2 regions of the Clavibacter vidaverae genome follow, and region 2 is predicted to be linked to the other one. Evidence: riboswitches for the same ligand, from Rfam matches in the RefSeq annotation. Region 2 holds a riboswitch; the other holds the start of a gene.
What was found. Region 2 has a riboswitch for thiamine pyrophosphate ahead of ACMT9T_RS02900 (ECF transporter S component). Riboswitches for the same ligand answer to the same signal wherever they lie in the genome.
Positions count from the first base shown of each region.

Region 1: another riboswitch for thiamine pyrophosphate. It lies ahead of thiM (hydroxyethylthiazole kinase); the one in region 2 lies ahead of ACMT9T_RS02900 (ECF transporter S component).

Region 1 covers NZ_JBLJAM010000002.1:157,190-168,223, forward strand. The annotation lists gene ACMT9T_RS13495 (glycoside hydrolase family 2 TIM barrel-domain containing protein) at 1-2,704, shown strand, start outside; gene ACMT9T_RS13500 (D-arabinono-1,4-lactone oxidase) at 2,839-4,125, shown strand; gene ACMT9T_RS13505 (mycoredoxin) at 4,238-4,507, shown strand; gene ACMT9T_RS13510 (maltokinase N-terminal cap-like domain-containing protein) at 4,511-5,980, shown strand; gene ACMT9T_RS13515 (hypothetical protein) at 6,135-6,497, shown strand; gene ACMT9T_RS13520 (S9 family peptidase) at 6,852-9,017, shown strand; TPP riboswitch at 9,079-9,170, shown strand; gene thiM (hydroxyethylthiazole kinase) at 9,161-9,988, shown strand; gene thiD (bifunctional hydroxymethylpyrimidine kinase/phosphomethylpyrimidine kinase) at 9,985-11,034, shown strand, end outside.
Region 2 covers NZ_JBLJAM010000001.1:613,896-624,929, reverse strand. The annotation lists gene treZ (malto-oligosyltrehalose trehalohydrolase) at 1-169, opposite strand, end outside; gene treY (malto-oligosyltrehalose synthase) at 172-2,517, opposite strand; gene glgX (glycogen debranching protein GlgX) at 2,514-4,718, opposite strand; gene ACMT9T_RS02905 (hypothetical protein) at 4,921-5,253, shown strand; TPP riboswitch at 5,366-5,466, shown strand; gene ACMT9T_RS02900 (ECF transporter S component) at 5,501-6,160, shown strand; gene ACMT9T_RS02895 (ABC transporter ATP-binding protein) at 6,163-7,710, shown strand; gene ACMT9T_RS02890 (energy-coupling factor transporter transmembrane component T family protein) at 7,707-8,501, shown strand; gene ACMT9T_RS02885 (nucleoside/nucleotide kinase family protein) at 8,491-9,036, shown strand; gene ACMT9T_RS02880 (hypothetical protein) at 9,046-9,318, shown strand; gene ACMT9T_RS02875 (metallopeptidase family protein) at 9,407-9,757, opposite strand; tRNA gene ACMT9T_RS02870 (tRNA-His) at 9,909-9,984, opposite strand; gene orn (oligoribonuclease) at 10,029-10,649, opposite strand; gene ACMT9T_RS02860 (SCO4848 family membrane protein) at 10,706-10,921, shown strand; gene ACMT9T_RS02855 (thioredoxin family protein) at 10,981-11,034, shown strand, end outside.

The DNA.
Region 1 (11,034 bases), on a different contig from region 2:
GCGCGTCGTGCTCCGCTTCGAGGGCGTCGAGTCGGCGTTCAAGGTGTGGCTGAACGGCGCCGAGGTCGGCACCGCGATGGGGTCGCGCCTCTCGCACGAGTTCGACGTCACGGCGTCGCTGAGGCCCGGATCCAACGTGCTCGCCGTGCGCGTGCACCAGTGGTCGATCGCCAGCTACCTCGAGGACCAGGACCAGTGGTGGATGCCCGGCATCTTCCGCGACGTCACCCTCCTCGGCCGTCCGCAGGGCGGCATCGACGACGCGTGGACCCGCGCCGAGTACGACCACGAGACGGGCGCCGGCACGGTGCACGTCGAGGTCGACGCCGAGCCCGCCGCGTTCCCCGTGACCCTCGAGGTCGAGGACCTCGGGATCCACGTCACCTGGGCCACCCCCGACGACGTCGCGCCCGTGCACGTCGACCGCGTCGAGCCGTGGAGCGCCGAGAGCCCCACGCAGTACCAGGGCTTCCTCCGCACGAACGTCGAGGCGCTCTCCATCCGCCTCGGCTTCCGCACCGTGCGCATCGAGGGCGACCGGTTCCTCGTCAACGGCCGCCGCGTGGTCTTCCACGGCGTCAACCGGCACGAGGCCCACCCCGAGCGCGGCCGCGTCTTCGACGAGGAGCACGCGCGCGCCGACATGCTGCTGATGAAGCAGCACAACGTCAACGCGATCCGCACCAGCCACTACCCGCCGCACCCCCGCGTGCTCGACCTCGCGGACGAGCTCGGCTTCTGGGTCATCGACGAGTGCGACCTCGAGACGCACGGCTTCGAGTTCGGCGGCTGGGTCGGCAACCCCAGCGACGACCCGCGGTTCGCCGACCACTACCTCGACCGGATCGAGCGCACCGTCGAGCGCGACAAGAACCACCCCTCCATCGTCATGTGGTCGCTCGGCAACGAGTCGGGCACCGGACGCAACCTCGCCGCCATGTCCGCGTGGGTCCACCGCCGCGACCCGGGCCGGCCCGTGCACTACGAGGGCGACTACACGGGCGAGTACACCGACGTCTACTCGCGCATGTACTCGAACCTGCAGGAGACCGAGTCCATCGGCAGCGACGTGATCCCGGGCGACCTGCTCGGCTGCACGCCCGGCGAGGGCATGCGCCAGCGCACCAAGCCCTTCATCCTGTGCGAGTACGTGCACGCCATGGGCAACGGCCCCGGCCAGATCGGCGAGTACGAGGACCTCGTGCTCCGCTACCCGCGCCTGCACGGCGGGTTCGTCTGGGAGTGGCGCGACCACGGCATCCTCACCGAGACCGCGGACGGCGAGGCGTTCTACGCCTACGGCGGCGACTTCGGCGAGGTCGTGCACGACGGCAACTTCGTGATGGACGGCATGGTCCTGCCCGACGACACCCCCACGCCCGGCCTCGCCGAGTACAAGGCCGTCGTGCAGCCGATCGCGTTCGGGCTCGCGCGCGACGGCGGATCCGCGTCCCTCGTCGTCGAGAACCGCTACCACTCCGTCTCCACCGCGCTCACGAGCCTCGTCTGGGTGCTCGCGGTCGACGGCGACGACATCGCGACCGGCGTCCTCGAGGCCGAGCCCGTCGCGGCCGGCGACACCGTGCGGATCCCGATGCCCGCCGACGCGCTCGACGCGGGCGAGCTCGCCGCCGCCGGCGAGCGCGGCCCCGCCCCCGAGGTGTGGCTCACCGTGCAGGCGATCCTCCGCGACGACGAGCCGTGGGCCGAGGCCGGCCACGTGGTCGCCGTGCAGCAGTTCGACCTCACGCCCGCGCCGCGGCCCGCCGTGCCCGCCCGCTGGCTCGACGCCGACGAGGAGACCTACCCGGACGCCGGCGCCACGCGCCTCGTCCTCGGCGACGGCGAGTTCGACCTGGCCACCGGCCGCCTCGTGCGCCTCGGCGGCCTCGAGGTCGACGGCCCGCGCCTCGAGCTCTGGCGCGCGCCCACCGACAACGACCGCAGCGACAGCAGCGGCTCCTACGAGCTGGCGGATCCGCGCCTCACCTTCGGCCGGGGCGTCCCCGGCCCGTCGAGCGAGGCGCGCTGGCGCGAGGCGGGCCTCGACCGGCTGACCCACCGGGTCCGGTCGGTGAAGGTCGGCTCCGGCTCGCTCACGGTCGTCGTGCGTACGAGCGCGGCGCAGTCCTTCGACTCGGTCGATACGACGTACTGCTGGACCGAGGGCGTCGACGGCGACCTCGACCTGCGCGTCGACATCGTGCCGAGCGCCGGGTGGGCCATCACGTGGCCGCGCGTGGGGATCCGCATCGACCTCCCCGCGAGCGTCACCAACGCGGAGTGGTTCGGCACAGGGCCGTTCGAGTCGTACCCCGACTCGCGCCGCGCGGCCCTCGTCGGCCGGTTCTCGTCGCTCGTCGACGACCTCGGCGCCGTGTACTCGACGCCGCAGGAGACCGGCCACCGCAGCGACCTGCGCGAGCTCGAGCTCGGCACGTTCGACGGCGAGCACGGCATCGTGGTCGAGGCCCGGCCGGACACCGCAGGCCGCCGCCCCGGCTTCACGGCCTCGCGCCACACGCCGCAGGAGCTCGACCGCGCGGCCCACCCGCACGAGCTGCCCGCGAGCGAGGCGGTGCACCTGTACATCGACGCCGCGCAGCACGGGCTGGGCTCCCGCGCGTGCGGCCTCGACGTGCTGCCGGAGCACCAGCTCTGGCCGTCGGCCCGCACGCTGGAGCTGACGATCCGGAGCCGCTGACGACCGCGGCGGCGGGCCCTCCGGGGTCGGCCGCCGCATCCGACGCGGCCCGACCGCACGACACTCTCGCCCTCCGGCCGGAGGGCGAGCAAGCTGGAGACGACGGCGTCCGATGGCGGGCGCGAGGAGGACGCATGACCGACACCATCGAGCAGGGCACCGCGGGCACCAACTGGGCCGGCAACTACGCGTACAAGGCCCGCGAGGTCCACGCGCCGACGAGCGTCGAGGAGCTGCGCGCGATCGTGCGCGACGCTCCCCGCATCCGCGTCCTCGGATCCCGCCACTCGTTCAACGACATCGCCGACTCGGACGTGCTGGTCTCGCTCGCCGAGCTGCCCGCCGACCTCGTGATCGACCGCGACGCCAGCACCGCCACCTTCTCCGCGGGCCTCGCCTACGGGAAGCTCGCGGAGCTCCTCGGCGACGAGGGCCTCGCGATCCACAACCTCGCGTCGCTGCCGCACATCTCGGTCGCGGGCGCCATCGCGACGGCGACCCACGGATCCGGCATCGGCAACGGCAACCTCGGCACCGCGGTCGCCGCCCTCGAGCTGATCACCGCCGACGGCGAGACCGTCACCTACCGCCGCGGGGACGACGACTTCGACGGCGTGGTCGTGGGCCTCGGCGCGCTCGGCGTCGTCACGCGCGTGACCCTCGACGTCGAGCCCGCGTACCTCGTGCGCCAGCGCGTCTTCGAGGGCCTCAGCTGGGACGCCTTCGACGAGAACCTCGAGGACGTGTTCGGCGGCGCCTACAGCGTCAGCGTCTTCACCCGCTTCGGCGAGGCCACCGACCAGGTGTGGCTGAAGAGCCGCGTGCAGCTCGGCGTCGACGGCCAGCCCGAGGACGAGGTCGTCGTGGCCGACTACTTCGGCGCGCCGGCCGCGACCGAGGAGCGCCACCCCATCCTCGGCATCGACCCCGTGAACAGCACCTCGCAGCTCGGCGTCGTCGGCCTCTGGTCCGACCGCCTCTCGCACTTCAAGATGGGCTTCACGCCGAGCGACGGCGAGGAGATCCAGTCGGAGTTCCACGTGCCGCTCGACCGGGCCGTCGAGGCCGTGCGGGCGCTGCGGGAGATGGGCGACCGGATCCGGCCGATCCTCCTCGTCTGCGAGCTGCGCGCCGTCGCCGAGGACCGCCTCTGGCTGAGCCCCCAGTACGGGCAGACGACCATCGGCCTGCACTTCACGTGGAAGCGCGACCAGGAGGCCGTCGAGGCGCTGCTCGTCGAGCTCGAGGCGGCCATCCGCCCGTTCGGCGCGCGCCCGCACTGGGGCAAGGTGTTCACCGTCCGGGCGGCCGACATCGCGCCGCTGTACCCGCGGTCGGGCGACTTCCTGGAGCTCGCCGAGCGCCTGGATCCCGCGGGCAAGTTCCGCAACGCCTGGTTCGAGCGCTCGCTCCGCGGCTGATCCGCATCCGCCGCTGACCGGGACCGCATCGGGATCCGCGACACGCAGGGGCACGCCCTCGCGCTCCGCGGATCCCGGGTCGGCGCGGCCCTCGGCGCGTAGGGTGAGGACCATGGCGCCCGAGACCTCCTCCTACGTACCTGCCCCCGGGCGGATCACGATGTTCTCCACCACCTGGTGCGGCTACTGCCGCCGGCTGAAGGCGCAGCTCGACCGCGCGGGCATCGGCTACGACGAGGTGGACATCGAGCAGGTGCCCGGCACCGCCGAGCTCGTGGAGGCCATCAACGGCGGCAACCAGACCGTCCCGACCGTCCTCTTCCCCGACGGCTCGTCCGCCACCAACCCGTCGCTCGCCGACGTGACCGCGAAGGTGGCCTGAGCCATGCAGCACCACGACCTCAGCGAGATCCCCGACTTCCTCGCCGCCTGGATGCGCGAGCAGCGCTGGTTCGCCTCGAAGGGCACCGAGCCCCGCCTCGAGCGCATCGGCGGCTGGAGCTTCAGCGACGAGGGCTGGTTCGCCCGCATCGAGACGCACCTGATCATCGACCACGGCAGCGCGAAGCCCGTGCTGTACCAGGTGCCGCTCACCTACCGGCAGGCGCCGCTGGAGGAGCTGAAGCCCTTCCACATCGGCACGACCGTCGAGGACGACGGCGTCGAGCTGCACGTCTACGACGGCCCGCACGACCCCGCGTACGCGTGGGCGCTCATCCGCACGATCCTCGACGACCGCGAGGCCGACGTCGACGAGACCTCGCTCGGCGCGACCGCCCGCGGCCAGCGCCAGCCGGGCGTGGAGATCGCGACCGTCGTCGGATCCCACGTGCTCTCGGGCGAGCAGTCGAACACGTCGATCATCTACGACATGGTCTCCGCCGACGGCCAGGCCATCAACCCGATGATCGTCAAGGTCTTCCGCGCGCTGCACCACGGCGAGAACCCCGACGTCGTGCTCCAGTCCGCGATCGCGGGCGCCGGGTCCCGCCTGGTCCCGCAGACCATGGGCAGCGTGCTCGCCGAGTGGAGCGACTCCGGCCGCGAGGAGGGGCGCGCCATCGGGCACGTCGCCTTCGCGCAGGAGTTCCTGCCCGGCGTCACCGACGCCTGGCGGGTCGCGCTCCGCGCCGCCGAGGCCGACGAGGACTTCCAGGCGCAGGCCCGCGCGCTCGGCGAGGCCACGGCCGACGTGCACGCCACGCTCGCCGCCGCGCTCCCCACCGTCGAGGCGACCCCCGACGTCATCGAGGGGATCATGGTCAGCTTCCGCCGCCGTCACGCGACGGCCGAGCGCGAGGTCCCCGAGATCGCCGCGTTCCACGACGCCATCGCGAGCGTGTACGACGCCGCCGAGAAGGGCGAGTGGCCCAAGCTGCAGCGGATCCACGGCGACTACCACCTCGGCCAGGTGCTCTCGGTGCCGAACCGCGGCTGGGTGCTCCTCGACTTCGAGGGCGAGCCGCTCCGGCCCATGCACGAGCGCTCGCTGCCCGACGTCACGCTCCGCGACGTCGCCGGCATGCTCCGCTCGTTCGACTACGTCGCCGGGTCCTACGCGCTCGCGCACCCCGGCAAGTCGGCCGCCACGTGGGCGTCCGCCGCCCGCCGCGCGTTCGTCGACGGCTACATCGCCCGCTCCGGCACCGACCTCCGGGCGAACCGGGCGCTGCTCGACGCGTTCGAGATCGACAAGGCCGTGTACGAGGCGATCTACGAGGTCCGCAACCGGCCCGGCTGGCTGTCGATCCCGCTGCAGGCCGTCGCACGCCTCGCCACCCGCTCGAGCACGCTCGGCGCGGCGACGACGCCGGGCGCGACCGGTCCGCGCGAGGCCGGGCCCGTCACCTCCTGAGCGGGATGAGGGAAATGGCGCATCACGAGCGGGATGACGCTCCGGGCCATTCCCGTGGACCCTTGCGAGGGCGCGCATCGCGCTAGTACCGTTGACCCATCGAACGAATCCGAATACGTCATGGCTTCACCGCCACGAATGCGAGGAGACGCAGATGAGAAACGTCAAGGCCCTGTCCACGGCCGCCATCGCGGGGGCCATCCTCCTCGGTACGGCAGCGCCGGCGCACGCCCAATGGGGCCAGCAGCCGAATCCGGGTTACTGCTCGTCGTCCACGGGCTGCTACATGGAGAACGGGCGACCCGTGCAGACCACGGTGGGTCCGGACCTGACGCAGCGGGAGAAGGACCTCCAGCTCCAGTGCAACCTCCGACTCGCCGGCACCGCATTCGCGGGAGCCGGAGGGGTGATGTCCCGGAACGTCTTCGCCATCCTGGGCGCCGCGTTCAACGGCGGGGCGGCCCTCCAGGGACCGTGCAAGGAGTTCTGGGACTCGACGTCCCGATTCCGCGGCTGACGTCTGCACACGCACATGAACAGGGCACTCGCCATATCGGGCGTCCTCCTCGGGATCCTGTCGTTCTCGTATGTGACGCAGGACGTCATCTCGGGATCGGTGGGAATCGCCGGGAGCGCATTGATCATCGTAGGTGCGATCCGCGGCGGGGCACGAGAGCGTCGCGGAGACCGCTCCCGCGGATGAGGAGATGACCGGGGAATCCGGATATCCGGATATCCGGTCCCCCGATATCCGGATATGCAGATATGCGGATATCCGGCTCGATGGACCCATCCCCTGCACGAGAGGACACGAACGCGCACCGTGCGGCCGCGCTCCGGGCCTCGCCGGGTGCGTCGGTAGGCTGACGGGATGACCGACCCCGCCGTCCCGGCCGTCTCCTCCCCCGCATCCGACTCCCCCTCCACCCCTCCCGTCGCGGATCAGCGCCCGATCGAGCGCACCTTCCACGGCGACACGTTCGTGGACCGGTACGAGTGGCTGCGCGACAAGGACGATGCCGACGTCATCGCGCACCTCGAGGCCGAGAACGCGTACACGGAAGGCGCCACCGCGCACCTGGAGCCCGTGCGCGAGCGGATCTTCACGGAGATCAAGGACCGCACGCAGGAGACCGACCTCTCGGTCCCCGTCCGCGAGGGCGACTGGTGGTACTACGCCCGCACGGTCGAGGGGTCGCAGTACGCGATCCGCTGCCGCCGTCCCGTGGCCGGCCCGGACGACTGGACCCCGCCCGTCATCGAGCCCGCGGCCGACGGCGGCGCGACGCCCGGCGAGCAGATCCTGCTCGACTCCAACGCCGAGGCGGAGGGCCACGAGTTCTTCTCGCTCGGCGCGTTCGAGGTCAGCCCCGACGGATCCCTCCTCGCCTACTCGACCGACGTCGAGGGCGACGAGCGGTTCACGCTCCGGATCCGCGACCTCGCGACGGGCGAGGACCTCGCCGACGAGATCCCCGGCACGAGCCACGGCGCCACCTTCTCGGCGCACGGCGACCACCTCTTCTACGTCACGGTCGACGACGCCTGGCGCCCCGACACCGTGTGGCGCCACCGCGTCGGCACGCCCGCCTCGCAGGACGTGAAGGTGTTCACCGAGCCCGACGAGAGCTACTTCGTGGGCTTCGGCATGACCCGCAGCCGTCAGTACCTCATGGTCTACGTGGGCTCCAAGATCACGACCGAGGTGCTGCTGCTCGACGCCGGCGACCCCACGGGCACGTTCCGCTCGGTGTGGCCGCGCCGCCACGGCGTCGAGTACGACGTCGACCACGCGGTCATCGACGGATCCGACCGGCTCCTCATCCTGCACAACGACGGCGCCACGAACTTCGAGCTCGTCGACGTGCCGGCCGACGACCCCATGTCCACGACCGACCGCCAGGTGGTGATCCCCCACGACGACGAGGTGCGCCTCGAGGACGCCAGCGCGTTCGCCGACCACGTCGTGGTCTCCTACCGCCGCGAGGGCCTCACCCGCGTCGGCGTGATCCCCTTCGACCGGGTCCTCGACGGCGAGCAGCTGCACGAGATCGCCTTCGACGAGCCGATCTACACGGTCGGCACGGCGGGCAACCCCGAGTTCGCGCAGCCCACGATCCGCCTCGGCTACACGAGCCTCGCGACGCCGGCCACGACCTACGACTACGTGCTCGCGACCCGCGAGCTCCGCCTCCTCAAGCAGCAGCCGGTGCGCGGCGGCTACGACCCGGACGACTACGTGCAGACCCGCGAGTGGGCGACCGCGGAGGACGGCACCGAGATCCCGCTCTCGGTCGTCTACAAGCGCGGCCTCGTGCACCCGGGCACGCCCGCGCCGCTCCTGCTGTACGGCTACGGCTCGTACGAGGCCAGCATCGACCCGTCGTTCTCCATCGCGCGGCTGTCGCTGCTCGACCGGGGCATGGCGTTCGTCGTCGCGCACGTGCGCGGCGGCGGCGAGATGGGCCGGCGCTGGTACGACGAGGGCAAGACGCTCACGAAGCGCAACACGTTCACCGACTTCGTGGCGGCGGCCGACCACCTCATCGCGCGCGGCTGGACGAGCCCCGACCGGCTCGTGGCCGAGGGCCGCAGCGCCGGCGGCCTGCTGATGGGCGCGGTCGCGAACATCGCGCCCGACCGCTTCGCCGGGATCCTCGCGGGCGTGCCGTTCGTGGACGCGCTCACCAGCATCCTCGACCCGTCGCTGCCGCTCACCGTGATCGAGTGGGACGAGTGGGGCGACCCGCTGCACGACCCCGAGGTGTACGCGTACATGAAGTCGTACACGCCGTACGAGAACGTGCGCGAGGGCGTCGAGTACCCGCGGATCCTCGCGGTCACGAGCCTCAACGACACGCGCGTGCTCTACGTCGAGCCCGCCAAGTGGACGGCCCGCCTCCGCGAGGTCGGCGCGCCCGTGCTGCTGCGCACCGAGATGCAGGCCGGCCACGGCGGCAAGTCGGGCCGCTACGACGCGTGGCGCGAGCGCGCCTTCGACTACGCGTGGGTGCTCGACGTGGCGGGGCTGGCGTAGCGCCCGCCGATCACCGCCGCCGGTCGAACCGACAGGTGCGACGCGTCTGGCCCTAGGGTGGATCCCTGACACGGGGTGCCCACGAGGGCTGAGATGAGACCCGTCGCACCTGATCCGGTTCGCACCGGCGGAGGGATGTCACCATGAGCGCTGCGCGCCCGTCCATCGACGAGATCACCGGGACGGGGACCGCCTCGGCGGACCTCCTCCACCGGCTGCGGGAGCGCGTGCCGCTCGTGCAGTGCATCACCAACCAGGTCGTCACCGGCTTCACCGCGAACGTCCTCCTCGCGCTGGGCGCCGCGCCCGCGATGACGGACGTGCCGACCGAGGCGGGGCCGTTCGCCGGGATCGCATCGGGCGTGCTGCTCAACCTCGGCACGCCGCACGCGGAGCAGCGGGAGGCCGCCGTCGAGGCGGCCCACGCGGCGCGCGAGGCGGGGACGCCGTGGGTGCTGGATCCCGTGGCCGTCGGCGCCCTGCCGGTGCGCACGCGGCTCGCGCACGAGCTCGTGGCGCTGTCGCCGACCATCGTGCGCGGCAACGCCTCGGAGATCATCGCGCTCGCGACCGGCGGCGCGGGGGGACGCGGTGTCGACGCGACCGACGAGGTCGAGGCCGCGCTCGACGCCGCGACGCTGCTCGCGCGCACCTACGGCACGGTCGTCGCGGTCTCCGGCGCGGTCGACCACATCACCGACGGCCGCCGCGTCGTGCGCGTGCACACGGGCGACGCGCTCCTCACCAAGGTGACGGGCGGCGGCTGCGCGCTCGGCGCCGTGATGGCGGCGTTCGCGTCGACGGATCCGGATCCGCTGCGGGCCGCCGTCGCCGCCACGAGCGTGTACACGATCGCCGCGGAGATCGCCGCCGAGGGCGCACGCGGGCCGGGATCCTTCGCGGTCGCGCTGCTCGACGCGCTCGACGCCGTCACGCCCGAGCTGGTCGCCCAGCGCGAGCGCCTCTCGTGAGCGGCATCGACCTCTCCGTCTACCTCGTCACCGACCCCGCTCTCTGCGGCGAGCGCGGCGTGCCCGCGGTCGTCGCGGCGGCGGTCGCGGGCGGGGCGACGGCCGTGCAGATCCGCGACAAGCACGCGAGCGCGGCCGAGCTGCTGGCGACGGTGACGGCCGCCGCAGACGCGATCGACGCGCACGCGGCTGCGCATCCCGGAGCGCCCCGGCCGCTGCTCCTCGTCGACGACCGCGTCGACGTCGTCCTGGCGGGCCTCGCCCGCGGCGTGCGCGTGGACGGCGTGCACGTCGGCCAGTCCGACGTCCCGGCCGACCTCGTCCGCGGGATGCTCGACGCGGCGAGCCCCGCTCGCCGTCTCGTCGTGGGCCTCACGGCGAACACGCCGGCGCACGTCGAGGCGGTGCGCGCGCTCCCCGCCGGCACGGTCGACTACCTCGGCGTCGGCGTGATCCGCCCCACCAGCACCAAGCCCGACCACCCGGCCCCGCTCGGGCACGACGGGTTCGGGATCATCGCGGGCCTCTCGCCTGTGCCGTGCGTCGCGATCGGCGGCGTGGACGTGCGCGACGTGGACGCGATCGCGGCGGCCGGCGGCGCGGGCACGGCCGTCGTGTCGGCGATCTGCGCGGCCGAGGACCCCGAGGCGGCGGCGCGCGAGCTCGTCGCGGCGTGGACGCGGGTGCGCGGCGGCGGGTCCGCGGTCGAGGGCGGCGCGGCCGATGCCCGTCCTGCGGCCGGATCCGCGTCCGACTCCGACTCCGGCTCCGGCTCCGGCTCCGGCTCCGGATCCGACGAGGGCACCGCGCCGACCCCGGGCACCGCGGCCGACCCCGCGCGCGTCCCCCGCGTCCTCAGCATCGCGGGCACGGATCCCACGGGCGGCGCCGGCGTGCAGGCCGACCTCAAGTCCATCGCGGCGAACGGCGGCTACGGCATGGCGGTCGTCACGGCGCTCGTCGCGCAGAACACGCGGGGCGTGCGCGAGATCCACGTGCCGCCCGTGGCGTTCCTGCGGGCGCAGCTGGACGCGGTCTCCGACGAC
Region 2 (11,034 bases):
CCACGAGGTAGCCGTAGTCGAGGTCGCCGGAGGGGAGGGCCTCGGCGCGCGCGGCGTCGAGGGTCCACCAGCCGTCGCTCGTGGGCGAGAGCGGCAGGCGCTCGTCGCCCACGGAGAGGGCGAGGGTGCGGGCCTTCGGGGCCCAGATGTCGAAGCGGTCGTCGGTCATGCTCAGCTCCTGGGGGTGATGTCGGCGGCGGTGGAGGCGGGCGCGAGGATCGCGACCGGGTAGTCGGCGAGGAGCGCCGCGACGGACACGCGTCCGCCGTCGAGGCGTCGGCCGCTCACGTGGTCGACGAGCTCGCCCTCGGGCAGCGTGATCGACGTGGATCCCCACCCGCCGCCGGACTGCAGCCCGACGGGCAGGCGCGTGGCGACCGTGACGGCGCCGCCGCGGTCGAACGCGATCACATGGGCCGCGGCGTCGCCGGTCGCGCGCACGGGCTCGTAGCCCGTGAACAGCTCCGGGTGGTCGCGGCGGAGGCGGAGCGCGCGCGCCGTGACGAGGAGCTTGGCGGCCCCGGTCTCGTCGATCGCGGGCTCGGCGCCCTGGAGGACGGCGTCGAGGGCGGCGCGGCGCATGCCGAAGTCGACCTCGCGGCGGTTGTCGGGATCCACGAGGCTCGTCTCCCACAGCTCGCTGCCCTGGTAGACGTCGGGCATGCCGGGGGCCGTGAGCTGGATGGCCTTGGCCGCCAGCGCGTTCGACCAGCCGGGGCCGGAGAGCCGGTCGTAGAGCCCGGCGACGATGGTGCGGGCGCGCGGGTCGTCGAAGGCCGCGTCGACGAGCGCGTGCATGCGCTCCTCGAAGGCCTCGTCGGGCGCGGTCCACGTGGTCGAGTCGCCGGCCTCGCGCGACGCCTTCTCGGCGTACGCGTGCAGGCGCTCGCGCGACGCGGGCCAGGTGCCGACGAGCGTCTGCCAGAGCAGGTTCTCGAAGGGCCCGTCGCCGGTGGGCGCGACGTCGCGCAGCTGCTCGAGCGCCTCGCGCCAGGCCTCCGGGGCCTCGGACAGGACGTCGATGCGGGCGCGGACGTCCTCGCCGCGCTTCGTGTCGTGCGTGGAGAGCGTCGTCATGGCGTGCGGCGCGATGCGGTGCCGCTCCTGCTGGCGCGCGTGGAAGTCGTCGACGTCGATCGCGAAGATCGACGGGTCGGCGCCGACCTCGTTGAGCGAGACGAGGCGCGAGTAGCGGTAGAACGCGGTGTCCTCGACGCCCTTGGCCATGACCATGCCGCTCGTCTGCTGGAAGCGCTGGGCGACGAGCGTGGAGGGGTCGGAGAGCTGCGGCATGAGCGCGTCGATGGTGGCGACGAGGTCGGGGCGGCTCGCGCGCGCGGCTTCCGCGGCCTGCTCGAGGTGGTCGATCCCGCCGGGCAGGTAGCTGCGGTAGACGGGGAAGGTAGCGAGCAACTCCGCGATCGCGTCCGCGGCGTCGGCGGGCGCGTCCTCCACGAGGCGCTCGAGGCGGAGGACCTCGCTGCGGAGGATCCCGTCGGCGATGCCGCGCTTGGTGCCGCGGATCATGTCGGCCCAGTCGGTGAGCTCGCCCTGCGGCAGGCCGCGGAGCGACGCGTCGAGGTGGTCGAGCTCGACCTGGCCGTCGGGGTCGACGAGGACGCGGTCGATCTCGGCGAGCGCGTCGTACCCCGTGGTGCCGGCGGTCGCCCAGTCGGTGGGCAGCGTCTCGCCGGGCTCGAGGATCTTCTCCACGAGCACGTACGCGCCGCCCGTGATCCGCGCGAGGTCGTCGAGGTAGCCCTTCGGGTCGAGCAGGCCGTCCGGGTGGTCGACCCGGAGCCCGTCGGCGAGGCCCTCGCGGAACCAGCGGGAGATCTCCGCGTGCGACTCCTCGAACACCTGCGGGAGCTCGACGCGGATGCCCGCGAGGGTGTTGACCGCGAAGAAGCGGCGGTAGTTCAGCTCGGCGTCGGCGCGGCGCCAGTTGATCAGCTCGTAGGACTGGCGCTCGTGCACCGTGCGGGCGTCCGCGTCGTCCTCGGCCGTGCCGGGCGCGACGGGGAACCGCTGGTCGTAGTAGCGGAGCTCGACGGTGCCGTCGTCGCCGCGCACGAGCTTCAGCTGGTCGAGCTCGTCGTCGCCGTCGCCGAGCACGGGGATCCGCACCTTGCCCCGCCCGAAGTCCCAGTCCACGTCGAACGCGTCGGCGTAGCGGCTCGCGGTGCCGTGCAGCAGGAGGTCCCACCACCAGAGGCTCTCGACGGGCGTCGCGACGCCCACGTGGTTCGGGACGATGTCGACCAGCACCCCGAGGCCCAGCTCGTGGGCGCGGTCCGCGACGGCCTTCATGCCCGCCGCGCCGCCGCGCGCCGGGTCGACCTGCGAGTGGTCGACGACGTCGTAGCCGTGGTCGGATCCGGGCTCGGCCGCGAGGATCGGGCTGAGGTACACCCAGTCCGCGCCGAGGTCCTTCACGTACGGCAGCTGCTCGGCCACGGCGGCGAGGTCGAACGACTCCCGCACCTGGAACCGGTAGGTGGAGATGGGGGTTCTCAACTGATGTCGCTCCTTGGGTCTGCGGCGGGCCGGTCGGCCTGCGCGTGGGTGAGGACGGCGAGGCTCGCCGCGACCGAGTGGTCGGGCTCCACCTCGGGCTCGGTGTAGGCGCGCAGCACCACGAGCGCCTTGGCCGCCACGTCCACGACGCTACTCGCGCGGAGGGCCGTCGAGTCGGCTCCGACGCCGGCGGTGTCGATCACGGTCTCCCACGCGTCCGCGTACTCGTCCGACGGGAGCGTGAAGGACACCGGCTCGTCGTGCGCGTTGAAGTACAGGAGGAAGTGGGTGTCGTAGATGTCCTCGCCGCGGCGGTCGCGCCCGCGGATCCCGTTGCCGTTGAGGAACATGCCGATCGCCCGGAGGCCGGACTCCCAGTCGTCGTCGACCATCGGGGTCGCGTCGGCGTCGAGCCAGACGATGTCGGGCAGCGGCTCGCCCTCGCCCCGGCGCACGGGCCGGCCGTCGAAGAAGCGCCCGCGGCGGAAGGTCGGGTGCTCCTTGCGGAGTCGCACGACCGACGCCGTGAACTCCGCGAGGGGCTGGTCTGCCTGGTCCCAGTGCACCCAGCTGATCTCGTTGTCCTGCGCGTACGTGTTGTTGTTGCCCTGCTGCGTGCGGCCGAGCTCGTCGCCGTGCAGGATCATCGGCACGCCCTGCGACAGGATCATCGTCGCGAGCATGTTGCGCTGCTGGCGTCCGCGGAGCGTGGCGATCACCGGATCGTCCGTCGGCCCCTCCACGCCCATGTTCCAGGAGCGGTTGTGGCTCTCGCCGTCCTTGTTGTCCTCGCCGTTGGCCTCGTTGTGCTTCTCGTTGTACGAGACGAGGTCGGCGATGGTGAAGCCGTCGTGCGCGGTGATGAAGTTGATCGACGCGACCGGGCGCCGGCCCGAGTGCTCGTACAGGTCGGCGGACCCCGTGATGCGGGCCGCGAACTCCCCGAGCGACGACGCCTCGCCGCGCCAGAAGTCGCGCACGGTGTCGCGGTACTTGCCGTTCCACTCGGTCCACTGGGGCGGGAAGTTGCCCACCTGGTACCCGCCGGGGCCGACGTCCCAGGGCTCGGCGATGAGCTTGACCTGCGACACCACCGGGTCCTGCTGCACGAGCTCGAAGAAGGTGGCGAGCTTGTCGACGTCGTAGAACTCGCGCGCGAGCGCCGAGGCGAGGTCGAAGCGGAAGCCGTCCACGTGCATCTCGGTGACCCAGTAGCGCAGCGAGTCCATGATCAGCTGCAGCGAGTGCGGGTGGCGCACGTTGAGCGAGTTGCCCGTGCCCGTGTAGTCCATGTAGTACGTGGGGTCGTCCTCCATGAGCCGGTAGTAGGCCTGGTTGTCGATGCCCTTGAACGAGAGGGTCGGGCCCAGGTGGTTGCCCTCCGCGGTGTGGTTGTAGACCACGTCGAGGATGACCTCGATGCCGGCCGCGTGCAGCGCCCGCACCATCGACTTGAACTCCTGCACCTGCTGGCCGAGCTCGCCCGTGGACGAGTACGCGTTGTGCGGCGCGAAGAACCCGATGGTGTTGTAGCCCCAGTAGTTGCGGAGGCCCTTCTCGAGCAGCGTGTTGTCCTGCACGAACTGGTGCACGGGCATCAGCTCGATGGCCGTGACGCCGAGGTGCTGCAGGTGGTCGATGACGGCGGGGTGCGCGATGCCGGCGTACGTGCCGCGCAGCTCCTCGGGGATCCGCGGGTGCAGCTGCGTCAGGCCCTTGACGTGCGCCTCGTAGACGACGGTCTCGCTGTAGGGCGTGCGGGGGAGGCGGTCGCCGTCCCAGTCGAAGAAGGGGTTGACCACGACGCCGAGCATCATGTGCGGGCCCGAGTCCTCGTCGTTCCGGCTCGACGGGTCGCCGAAGTCGTAGGCGAACAGCGACGGGTGCCAGTCGAACTCGCCGCAGGTGGCCTTGGCGTAGGGATCCAGCAGCAGCTTCGCCGGGTTCGAGCGGTGGCCGTTCTCGGGCTCGTAGGGACCCGTGACCCGGTACCCGTAGCGCTGGCCCGGCTGCACGTGCGGGAGGTAGCAGTGCCAGACGTGCGCGTCGACCTCGGTCACGTCCACGCGGGTCTCGGTGCCGTCCTCCTCGATGAGGCACAGCTGCACCCTGTCGGCGGTCTCGCTGAAGAGGGCGAAGTTCGTGCCGCTCCCGTCGAAGGTCGCGCCGAGCGGGTAGGGGTTTCCGGGCCAGGTGTGCAAGTGGTCCTCCAGTTGGGTCGACTCGTCCCACGACGGCGCGCGCGAGCGCGGGGTCCGTCGGGGGCGGGGCAGGCGGTGGATCCGCAGCTGCCGCAGCGGCGGGGGAGGCCGCATGCGACGCGGCGACGCACCAGGGGCGAGGGTACCGCGACCGCCCGGATCGCCCCGCATCCGCCGGGCCCCGCGGGGTACGGTGGGACGCATGACCAACCTCGTCGCACAGCTCGCAGAGAACGTGAAGAACGCCGGAGTGGGGACGGTCTACGGCGACCCCCTCGACATCGACGGCTCGACCATCGTCCCCGTGGCATTCGCCTGGTACGGCTTCGGCGGGGGCAGCGACCTCCCCGATTCCGACGGCAACGTCGCGGGCGGTGGCGGCGGTGGCGGTGCCACCTGGCCCATCGGCGCGTACGTCGCCACCGACGGCGAGGTGCGCTTCCAGCCGAACGTGATCGCGCTGCTCGCCATCGCGACGCCCGTCATCTGGGTCTCCGGCAAGGTCCTCGTCAAGCTCATCAAGACGCTCAAGTAGCGCTCTCCTCACGACCACCGCGGAGCGCGGGTGCCCTCGGGCGCCCGCGCTCCCGTGCGTCCGGGGCCCGTACGTCCCGGGCGCGTCGCCGCCGCGCTAGGATCACCGTGAACACGGGAGTCCGGTGAGCCGGGCTGAGAGGAAGATCCCCAATCTTCGACCGTCGAACCTGATCTGGATCATGCCAGCGCAGGGAGGCTTTCATCTCGTACCCGTGCCCTCTTCCACGAACCGAAGGGCACGACCAGTGACCGCATCACCCTCGTCCACCGCATCCTCCGCGTCCGCCTCCGTCGACGCCGGCGACCGGGCCCCCCGGTCCGGCCTCCGCGCGCGCTGGCGCGTCATCGACATCGTCGTCGCGAGCGTCCTCGGCGTCGCGTCCGGCCTCGTCTTCGTGATCTGGAACACGGCGTCCGTGCCGATCGGCGGCTTCTTCGAGCCGCTCCTGCCGGGCCTCCAGGCCCTCGCGGGCGGCGGCTGGCTGTTCGCCGGCGTCCTCACGGGCATCGTGATCCGCAAGCCCGGCGCCGCGCTCTACGGCGAGCTCCTCGCCGCGTTCGTCTCGATGCTCGTCGGCAACGTCTGGGGCGTCGGCACGCTCCTCTCGGGCCTCACGCAGGGCCTCGGCGCCGAGCTCGTGCTCCTCGTCTTCCTCTACGCGAACTGGCGCGCCTACGTCGCCGTCCTCGCGGGCATGGGCGCGGGCCTCGGCATGGCGATCACCGACCTCATCACCTACTACCAGGGGACCACACCGCTGTTCGCCACGATCTACACGATCGCGGCGCTCGTGTCGGGTGCCGTCATCGCGGGCCTGCTGTCGTGGCTCATCGCCCGCGCGCTCGCCCGCACCGGCGCCCTGTCGCGCTTCGCCTCGGGCCGCGACACCGCGGCCCGCGTCTGACCGTGGGGCGGCCCGGCCGCCGTCCGACCGCTCCGCGGGCGCCCCTCGCCGGCCCCGGCGCGTCCGTCGACGTCGCGGGCGGCGCGTCCGTGCGGGCCTCCGGCTGGGGCTGGCGGCACGCGGGTCGCGCCGCCTGGGCCGTCCGCGACGTCGACCTCGTCATCGAGCCGGGGGAGCGCGTGCTGCTGCTCGGCGCGTCGGGCGCGGGCAAGACCACGCTCCTGCACGCGCTGGCCGGGGTCCTCGGCGGCGACGACGAGGGCGAGACCCGCGGATCCCTGCTCGTCGACGGCCGCGACCCGGCCTCCCAGCGCGGACGCGCGGGGCTCGTGCTGCAGGACCCGGACGCGCAGGTGATCCTGTCCCGCGTCGGCGACGACGTCGCCTTCGGCTGCGAGAACCTCGGCGTGCCGCGGGAGGAGATCTGGGTCCGCGTCCGCCACGCGCTCGACGCCGTCGGCCTCGACGTCGCCCTCGACCGGTCCACCACCGCGCTCTCCGGCGGGCAGAAGCAGCGCCTCGCCCTCGCCGGCGTGCTCGCCATGCGCCCCGGGCTCCTCCTGCTCGACGAGCCGACCGCGAACCTCGACCCCGAGGGCGTCTCCGAGGTGCGGCGCGCCGTCGAGTCGGTCGTCGGGTCGACGGGCGCGACCCTCGTCGTGATCGAGCACCGCGTGGCCGTGTGGCGGGACCTGGTGGACCGCGTGGTCGTCCTCGCGGCCGACGGCGGGATCCTCGCCGACGGCGCGCCCGACGACGTCCTCCGCGACCAGGGCGCGTCGCTCGCGGCGGCCGGCGTGTGGGTGCCGGGCCGGGAGCCGGCGGCGCCGGTCCGCGCGCCCGCCGCGCCCGTGCCGCTCGTGCGCGCGGACGACCTGGCCGTCGGCCGTGCCCGCGGCACGGTCGTGGCGGAGGCGGCGGGCATCGGCCTGGGCGCCGGACGGGTGACCGCCCTCACGGGGCCGAACGGCGGCGGCAAGAGCACCCTCGCCCTCACGCTGGGCGGCCTCCTGCCCCCGCTCGCCGGCCGCGTCGTCGCCGAGGCGGGCCTGGCGGACGGCCTCGGCGCGGATCCCGCCGCCTGGCGCTCCCGCGAGCTCGCGGCCCGCATCGGCACCGTCTTCCAGGACCCCGAGCACCAGTTCCTCGCCGGCACGGTGCGCGCGGAGCTCGAGGTCGGCCCGCGCGCGGTGGGCATGGATGCGGCGGAGTCCGCGCGGCGCGTGGACGAGCTGCTCGTCCGGCTGCGGCTCGACGGCCTCGCCCGAGCCAACCCCTTCACGCTCTCCGGCGGCGAGAAGCGGCGCCTGTCGGTGGCGACCGCCCTCGCGACCGCGCCGCGCCTCCTCGTCCTCGACGAGCCGACCTTCGGGCAGGACGCCCGCACGTGGGTCGAGCTCGTGGCGCTCCTCGCCGAGCTGGTCGACCGCGAGGGCGTGGGCGTCCTCGCCGTCACGCACGACGCCGACCTCGTGGCCGCCCTCGCGGACGACGTGCTCCGCCTCGATCCCGTCCCCGGCGCCCCCGCGCGCCTGGAGGTCGTCCGATGAGCGCCGCACCGGCGGAGGTCCTGCCCGCCTCGCGCGCCACGGGCCTCGCCGCCGTGAACCCGGTCGCGCGCCTCGCCGCGGCCCTCGTGCTGACGCTCGTCCTGGTGCTCAGCCTCGACGTGGTCTCCGCGGGCACCGCCCTCGCGCTGGAGCTGCTGCTCCTGCCCCTCACGGGGATCCGGCCGCGCGCGTTCCTCCTGCGCGGCATCCCCATCTGGATCGCGGCACCCGGCGCGGGGATCACGATCCTGCTCTACGGGCGCACCTCGGGCGACGTGTACGCGCAGTTCCTGCTCGTGGTCGTCAGCGAGGGCTCGGTGCTCCTCGCGGTCGCGACGACCCTGCGCGTGCTCGCCATCGGGGTCGCGTCGCTGATCCTCTTCTCCGACGTGGATCCCACGGACCTCGCCGACGGCCTCGCCCAGGTGTGGCGCCTGCCGTCGCGCTTCGTGCTCGGCGCCCTCGCGGGCGTGCGCCTCGTCGGCCTGCTGCTCGACGACTGGCGCTCGCTCGAGCTCGCCCGCCGCGCGCGCGGTGTCGCCGACCGCGGGCGGGTCCGCCGCTTCGCCGGGCAGGCCTTCGCGCTGCTCGTGCTGTCCATCCGCCGCGGCAGCAAGCTGGCGACCGCGATGGAGGCGCGCGGCTTCGGCGGCGCGGGCGCGCGGACGTGGGCGCGGCCGAGCGTGGTCGGGCGCCGCGAGGCGGTCGTCCTGGTGGTGGCGGTCCTCGTCGCGGCCGTCGCGGTGACGGCGTCCGTGCTCGCCGGGACGTGGGACTTCGTTGCGGCCTGACGCGGGGGAGCGGCGCCCGGCGCTGGTCCTCGTCGACGGCCCGTCCGGATCCGGCAAGTCGACCCTCGCCGACGCCCTCGTCCGGGACGGCGACCCCGCGGCGATGCTCCCGCCGGGCGCGCAGCTGCTCCGCCTCGACGACGTCTACCCGGGATGGGACGGCCTCGAGGCCGCGTCCCGGCAGCTGGAGGCCGTCCTCCCGGAGATGCGGCCGGGCGGTCGCCCCCGCTGGCGCCGCTGGGACTGGGCGGCGGACGCCCCCGCCGGCTTGCACGACCTGGATCCCGCCCGCCCGCTCGTGGTCGAGGGCTGCGGATCCCTCACGCGGGTCACCGCGCATCTCGCCACGCACAGGATCTGGGTCGAGGCGGACGACGCCGTGCGCCGCGCCCGCGCCATCGCGCGCGACGGCGAGCCGTTCGCCGTCGAGTGGGAGCGCTGGGACGCGCAGTGGCGCGCGCACGTGGCGCGTGAGGATCCGCGCGGCCTGGCCGACGTCGTCGTCCGCACGGACGCCGTCGCGGCGGCCGGGTAGCCTGAGGCCATGACCGATTCCGCACCCTCCGACGTCCGCTACCTCGCCGTCTTCGCCGACGGCCCCCTCGAAGGCACCACCGAGACCCGCGTCCTGGTGGACGGCCAGCACGACGAGACCATCAGCACGATGTCCGCCGTCGAGGGCAAGGAGTCGCTGTTCCAGTACCGCGCGGGCGAGGTGTCCGAGGTCGCCGGCGAGCAGCGCGTCACCTACACGTTCGTGCCCGACGGCAGCGACGACGTGCTCGGCGAGGGCGACGACGAGTCCCTCGAGCTCTGATCCCCGGCACGCCCGGCGCCTGAGCGCCGACCCGACGACCCCGGCCCGCGACGCGGATCCCGGGGTCGTCGTGCGTCCGGGCGGCGCCTCAGGCCCAGCCGAGCTCGTGGAGCCGGTCGTCGTCGATGCCGTGGAAGTGCGCGATCTCGTGCACGAGCGTCACGTGGACCAGGTCCCGCAGGTCGTCCAGGTCCTCCGCCTCGTGCAGGTGCGGCTCGCGGTAGACGACGATCCGGTCGGGCATCTCGCCGAACCCGTACTGCCCGCGCTCGGTCATCGCGACGCCGTCGTAGAGGCCGAGCAGGTCGAGCGAGCCGTCCTCGGGCCGGTCCTCGACCACGAACACGACGTTGTCGAGGCCGTCGACCATCTCGTCCGGCAGCTCGTCGAGCTCGTCGACGACCAGGCGCTCGAAGTCGTCGGGGTCGCAGTGCAGCACGGGTCCACCCTCGCACACGCACCTCGGCGCGCCCGTCCGCGACGCCTACCCGGAGACGACGCCTGCTCCGACACGAGGCCTGCCCGGAGACGACGGAAGGGCCGGAGACGACGGAAGGGCCGGGACCCTCTCGGATCCCGGCCCTTCCCGGTGGGGTGGACGACGGGGCTCGAACCCGCGACTTCCGGCTCCACAAGCCAGCGCTCTGCCAACTGAGCTACGCCCACCATGCGGCCGATCCCGTTCTCGCGGACGGCCATGAATGAGGATACTACAGCCGCGGGGCCCACGCGGACGTCACGGCCGCGGAGATGGCCTGCACGTCCTCGGTCGCCGGTCCCGGCGCCGGCACGAAGGCGGCGCGGCGGTAGTACTCGAGCTCGCGGATGGACTCGAGGATGTCGGCGAGGGCGCGGTGGCCGCCGTTCTTGGCGGGGGAGTTGAAGTAGATCCGGGGGAACCACTCCTTGGCGAGCACCTTGATGGAGGAGACGTCGACGCTGCGGTAGTGCAGGTGCGCGTCCACGCGCGGCATGTACTTGGCGAGGAACGCGCGGTCGGTGCCGATGGTGTTGCCGGCGATGGGGGCCTTGCCGCCGTTCGGCACGTGCTGCAGCAGGTACTCCAGCACCGCGAACTCGGCGTCGGCGAGGCTCACGCCCGCGGGGATCTCGTCGAGCAGGCCCGAGGAGCGGTGCATGTCGGTGACGAACTCGCCCATGTTGGCGAGGGCGGCCGGATCCGGGTTGATGACGATGCTGAAGCCCGCGTCGACGGGCACGAGGTCGAAGTCGGTGACGACCACCGCGACCTCCACCAGCTCGTCGATCGCGAGGTCGAGCCCCGTCATCTCGCAGTCGATCCACACCAGCCGGTCCGCGTTGTTGCCCATCCCCCGATCCTATCGGCGGCCCCGGACGCCCCATCGCCGCCGCCTACCATGGGGGAGTGATCACCGTCCTCGCCGTCCTCCTCCTCGTCAACGGCGTCTGGAACGTCGTCGTCTGGCCGCAGTTCCTCAAGCGCGTCGCCAAGGATCCGCGCGCCCGTGCCGCCGACGGGTCGCGCACGCCGTTCTTCACCGTGCACCTCGTGCTGGTGTCGGTGTCGCTCCTCCTCGCGCTCGCGTCGATCGTCGCCGCCGTCGCGGCGTTCGTCTCCTGACCTCCGCCGAGGCGTCCGGCGCACCCGTCCCCGGCGAGGCCGACTGCGTCCGCGTCGTCATGTTCTCCTCCCTCTTCTGCGTCCTGTGCCAGGCGACCCGCCGCGTGCTCGCC